2 regions of the Bacillus sp. SH7-1 genome follow, and region 2 is predicted to be linked to the other one. Evidence: riboswitches for the same ligand, from Rfam matches in the RefSeq annotation. Region 2 holds a riboswitch; the other holds the start of a gene.
What was found. A riboswitch is a leader RNA that binds a small molecule or an ion and turns the genes downstream of it on or off. The one in region 2 is predicted to bind preQ1.
Positions count from the first base shown of each region.

Region 1 (3,215 bases), on a different contig from region 2:
ATACTTATCTAATAATTTCTTAATCAGCATCGTATCATCCACAGTTTTTGTATCATCATTCCCTACTTGTAAGAAAAATGGTACATCTGGATAACGTTCGTGCATCTTAACTGCATACTCGAAATCATAATCGTCAAATACTACTACCTTTAAACTAATATCTTTTCCTGCTAGTTTCTGAATAATAGCATCTAACTTCTGAAAATCAGTATTCATTGTCGAACTTGGTGGCTTTGGAGAAATCGTTATCTCATCAATTTGAAGTAACCACTCTTGCCATTTACTCCCTTGTGTTTCGATTGCTGTTCGCATTCCATTCTCTTTTAATATAGAAAGAAGAAACTCAATATTTTTCAGCAATGCTGGATTTCCACCTGAAATCGTAACATGAGAAAAATTTTCGCCACCAATTTCTACAAGCTCATTCCAAACGTCTTCTGCTGTCATCTGTCTAATTTGATCTTTAGCCGATCCATCCCACGTAAAAGCAGAATCACACCAAGCGCAGCTATAATCACAGCCAGCTGTACGGATAAACATTGTCTTTTGCCCTACAACCATTCCTTCACCTTGAATAGTCGGACCAAATATTTCTAAGACAGGGATTTTACTCATCGAGCATCCACTCCCGTCTTACTTCCGCATAACTAGTTGGCGTCTCGAAAAGACGAACAAATTCAACACGAGCTCCTTTATATTCGTTCGCACGATTATCTTTTAGTAATGCTTCTGCCATCTTTTCGTAAATCCAAACGACCATATTTTCAGCAGTCGTATTCATAGCTGGTAACGTTTCGTTTAAATAACGATGGTCTAAATAAATTTCTATTTCATTCTTCCAAATTTCTTTTATATCTCCAAAGTCAATCGCAAGACCTATCTCATTTACATATCCACTAATCCCAAATACAACTTTATATGTGTGACCATGTAAGTTTTTACATTTCCCTTCATAACAATGTAAATGGTGTGCTGCATCAAATGTAAATTCCTTGCTGACCATTACTCTTTTATTATGATATTTGAGCTGTTTACGCTGAATATCCTCGTCCATTTTTTGTAAATTTTCTACAATGCGAAATCCAAAGAAATTATCCATTAGTTACTCGCTCCTTCGCGTTCTTGTAAGTACGTATCTAATCCTGCTTTACGAAGTTGACATGCTGGACATTCACCGCAACCATCACCAATGATTCCGTTATAACATGTTAATGTTTTTTCTCGAACAAACTCGAATGCTCCAAGTTCATCTGATAATTTCCATGTTTCTGCTTTATCAATCCACATAAGTGGTGTATGAATCACAAACGGATAATCCATGGATAAATTTAAAGTAACGTTTAACGATTTCACAAACACGTCACGGCAATCTGGATAACCACTAAAATCAGTTTCACATACACCCGTTACAATATGACGTGCTCCAACTTGTTTTGCTAACACAGCAGCAAATGATAAGAATAGTAAATTCCTTCCATCTACAAACGTCGATGGTAATTCACCTTCTTCATGTGTAATCTCCATATCCGTTCTCGTTAACGCATTTGGAGCAAGTTGATTTAATAGACTCATATCTAGTACCGTATGTTTAATTCCTAGCTCTTTTGCAATTTCCGCTGCACAATCAATTTCTAGCTTATGACGTTGATTGTAATTAAACGTTACAGCCTCTACTTCTGCAAACTGCTCTATTGCCCAAAATAAACATGTCGTGCTATCTTGTCCTCCACTAAAAACAACAACTGCCTTTTCTTTTTTCATTTCACTCATTCTCCTTCTCTACTACGAATAAGAAGAAAGAACGTTCTTGAACTGTCACAATAAAAAAACAAAACAATACCTAAAGATATTGTTGTTTCCATAGTTTTTTATAGAGGGAGTTCGCGAACCTCTCCCGTGCATTGCACGGAATTCCTTCTTTCATTGACAAGGCTTATTGTAACATATTGTATACTACCAGAAAAAATTTCTGATTTTTCCGCTATTTCTCATTTCATTTCTTTCATTTTATAGTATGATTAATTTAATGTGAGAAGAGAGGAGGCATCCCACTGAAATCCTTTATTATTTATCTCTTTTTAAATATATTATTCATCCTTGTTACAATGCTCGTATACCATTTATTTTGGAATCAAAAAGGGAAACGTTCTCCTAAATTAAATTCAGCAATATTTATTGTATTATGTTGCCTCGTTACTATACTATGTATCACTTTCGCAGCAAAAACAAATTATGGATTTCAATTTGATATGCGTCATATCGTATTAATTGTCGGTACATTAACCGGAGGTCCTATTGCTGGTGGCTCTATATTAGTTGTATTAAATATATACCGCTTCTTATTAGGAGGAATAGGTGTTTTCCCATCGATTATCGGTTCTATCCTTCTATTTATTGTCCTATTATTTACATACAAATTTTTCAATCGAACTTCTAATCGTATAAAAATAACACTTGCTATTATCTACAGTCTCACATACGGATTTAGTTGGATACCTTTCTTCCTTTCAAAGGTTACAAACAAGGCTGATTATATACCACATATTATTGTGTATGAGTTATGTACGATACTTGGTACGATCCTTACTTTATATTTACTACACATATTACAAACTCAAGTGCGTCTCCAAAACGAACTTATGAATGCTGAAAAATTTCATTTAATTGGTGAAATGGCAGCGTCTATCTCTCATGAAATTCGCAATCCATTAACTTCAACGAAAGGATTTTTGCAACTTTTACAATCAGATACATGCACTGAGCAGGAGCGAAAATTATATATCGACATAGCCATCAACGGAATCGAACAAGCAAACCACGTCCTTACAGATTATTTAACCTTTGCGAAACCAAGTATTGAAAAAGAACAAAGATTACAGTTAGAGGAAGAACTACTACATGCATTATCGTTAATTACACCACTTGCTAATTTAACAAATGTGCGTACACATTATATAAAGCAAAGCACTTCTTTTTTTATCGCGGGAGAAAAACAAAAACTAAATCAATGCTTGTTAAATATTTTAAAAAACTGCATTGAGGCCATGCCAAAAGGCGGTGATCTTTATTTCACATTAGTTCCTGATCATAAGCATATTCAGTTATATATAAAAGATACAGGAATCGGTATGGATACAGAACAAGTGAAACGTCTCGGCTCTCCTTTCTATTCAACGAAAGAAAAAGGAACTGGACTTGGAATGATGGTCGTATTC
Region 1 covers NZ_QNUD01000010.1:640-3,854, forward strand. The annotation lists gene queE (7-carboxy-7-deazaguanine synthase QueE) at 1-615, opposite strand, end outside; gene queD (6-carboxytetrahydropterin synthase QueD) at 608-1,099, opposite strand; gene queC (7-cyano-7-deazaguanine synthase QueC) at 1,099-1,761, opposite strand; PreQ1 riboswitch class I at 1,855-1,898, opposite strand; gene kinB (sporulation sensor histidine kinase KinB) at 2,106-3,215, shown strand, end outside.
Region 1: another riboswitch for preQ1. It lies ahead of queC (7-cyano-7-deazaguanine synthase QueC); the one in region 2 lies ahead of DN390_RS16755 (QueT transporter family protein).

Region 2 (3,215 bases):
TTGTTTTGAAGCTTTTTTTGAGAAAATCATTTGAACGAATAATAAAATAATTCCAGCGAATAAAAAGCGAATCCCATTAAACGTAAATGGACCAACGAAAGACATAGCATTTTGAACGACAACAAACGTAGCTCCCCAAATAAAAGAGACAAATAATAAAGCAAGAGGAGCAATCCAATCTTTTTTCACACTCATACCCCCGTTAATTTTGTAAGATAGCTTTTCTAGCTAATTCATCAGCGACTTTATTTTGACTACTTGGAATCCACTTAATAAAAAAGAGATCGAAATTTTTTATGTACTGCAGTGCTTCCTCTAATAGAGGTGCAAACATTTTATTTTTTGCGTATTCTTTTTCAATAGCTCGCTCGACAAGTTGCGAATCTGTACGAAAAGAGACAATGTTATAATTATGCTCCGTGCAATATTTTAATGCCGCAAGTAAAGCGTGGTATTCTGCTTCATGATTGGACATTGTCCCAAGGGGGAATGATAATTGTACAGCTGGTTGAACCCCTTTAATAAATACTCCTGCACCAGAAGGACCAGGATTTCCTTTTGATGCACCATCAATATATACTTCAATCAAAATGAGAAACCTCCAAATTATAAGATGATCCCCTACTTATATATTTCTTTGAAGTAGGGGATAGAGTAATTAGCCAATTGTAATGCTATAACGACATGTAAATGTTTCATTCGCTTGTAAAGATTGAATTCCTTTTTTTTCCTTGAAATCTTTTGCTGGATTTGCTTCATCAGCAATACCGTACCAAGGTTCGATACATAGGAAAGGTGCGTTCTCGCCTGGTGTCCATACGCCGACAAATGGGAATCCGTCAAATTCTACTTTTACAAATTTATTATGCTTATGAGAACGAATAGAGATTTCATCAGTATTCATATTTTCAAAAATAAGCGCATCATTTTTAAATAAATCGTATGTAAGTGGTAACTCATTCGTATTTTCAGCGATTAATTGCTTTTTACTTGAAAGGTAAGGGCCTTCTAATACACTTGTTTCTAAGCGTTCAGAACCATTAAATGATAGATGATAATCTGTAAATGATTCACCTTCTAATAACGGGAAGTTGAAACCAGGATGTGCTCCGATTGAGAAGAACATCTCTTTTGAAGTAGGATTATTCACTTCATATGTTACATGAACGATTTGTCCATCTAGTTCATAAGACACGAGTAATTCGAATTCGTATGGGTATTTTTTTAATGTTTCTTCATTACTAGTAACGATATAAGTGATTTTCGTTTCACTTTGTTCTTTTACAGAGAATGTAAGATCACGAGCGAAGCCGTGTTGTGTTAAAGAATAAGGTTTACCATCTACGTAGTATGTATTATCTACTAATCGGCCGACGATTGGAAATAAAATGGGTGCACGGCGTCCCCAATAAGTAGAATCACCTTGCCATAAGTATTCTGTATTGTCTTCTTTTAAGCGCACGCTTTGTAATTCTGCACCCTTGTCAGAGATGGTAACGATCACTTTTTCGTTTTGAATTGTTGCAGTCATGAAGTAAAACCTCCTAAATCTTTCATATATTTCATTATACGTTGTCTAAAAGAAAAAAGGTAGTTCATGATAGGAATCTATTGACGAAAGGGGGGCTACCGCGTAAAATATAATCTTGTTGCTTAAAAAACGAATAACGTGGTTCGAAACCATCCCACGTAAAAAAACTAAGGAGATTTTGTCATGAATATTAGAACATTAGTCGGTAATGGTATTTTAGCGGCATTATATATTGCTGTTTCTATGCTTATTCAGCCATTTGGCTTTACGAGTGTACAGTTTCGTATTTCAGAGATGTTTAATCATCTCGTTGTATTTAATAAGAAAGCAATTTACGGAATTGTATTAGGTGTATTTTTAACGAATCTCTTTTTCTCACCTATGATCGCTTACGATTTAGTATTTGGAGTAGGGCAATCTATTCTTGCACTAGTTGCAACCATTATTTCTATGCGATTCATTAAAGGTGTTTGGGCTCGTATGATTTTTAATACAGTTATCTTTACAATTACAATGTTTATGATTGCAATTGAACTTCATCTTGCATTTGATTTACCATTTATGTTGACTTGGTTAACATGTGCAGCTGGTGAATTTGTTGTAATGGCCATTGGTATGCCTGTAATGTACTGGATTAATAAGCGAGTACAATTTGAAAGATTTATGTAATAGATGAAAGAGCTATTCCTAAAGGGATAGCTCTTTTTGCATGTGATAATACTGAATATAATTCAGAGACTCTTGATAAAATATAATAAAATAAAGTGAGGCTTTCATTAGCTGGATACATATAAGAAGTCTTACATAAGGGGAATCTAGTATGAAATATAAAATTCATTGGTTGTATAAAACAAAGCGCGGTTTGCAGACGGAATTAACGACAGATTATATGAACATAGAAGATGTACTGCAATTTGCAGAGGATTTCGAGAAAACAGGAAGAGTAAAAGAATTATTATTTTACGATGAAATGGATGCAGAATGGTCATTAAAAGAGATGAAAAAACTGAGTAAGCAAGTGGAGGATGAGCCCCAAGAAATACTCGTTTATTTTGATGGTGGTTATGATGTGCAGACGAAAGAAGCTGGAGTAGGTATATGTGTGTACTATAAAAAAGGAAATAAAAACTACCGAATTCGCCGCAACGCATATATAGAAGGTATATATGATAATAATGAAGCCGAATATGCGTCATTATTATACGGTATGAATATACTCGAGGAATTAGGGATTAAGTATGAAGCAGTTACACTTCGCGGGGATTCTCAAGTGGTATTGCAACAATTGGCCGGAGAATGGCCTTGCTATGATGAGCATTTAAATCATTATTTAGACCAAATTGAACAAAAATCGAAGCAAATGAAATTAAAACTTGTATGCGAGCCAATATCTAGAAAACAAAATAAAGAAGCACATCAATTAGCAACGCAAGCATTAGAAGGAACAGTCATTGATAGTCATAAAGAAATAACCGAATAGAGAGGTGCAACCGTGGATAAAAAGCAACTCATTACAGAGGTAAATGACTTATTAGAAACGTATTGTGAAGGGTGTTTTTTGCGAGAACATAATCGAAAGACAAATAGTAAATATTATGCTCATTCATTTTGTATTAAGCAATGTACAGTTGGAGAAACATTGAAAAAGTATGGGGAACAGTTGTCATGAAAAAACATCCAGAGA
Region 2 covers NZ_QNUD01000018.1:7,425-10,639, reverse strand. The annotation lists gene DN390_RS16770 (DMT family transporter) at 1-189, opposite strand, end outside; gene DN390_RS16765 (reverse transcriptase-like protein) at 203-589, opposite strand; gene DN390_RS16760 (aldose 1-epimerase family protein) at 659-1,531, opposite strand; PreQ1 riboswitch class I at 1,664-1,708, shown strand; gene DN390_RS16755 (QueT transporter family protein) at 1,715-2,200, shown strand; gene DN390_RS16750 (ribonuclease H family protein) at 2,352-3,011, shown strand; gene DN390_RS16745 (zinc-finger domain-containing protein) at 3,024-3,200, shown strand.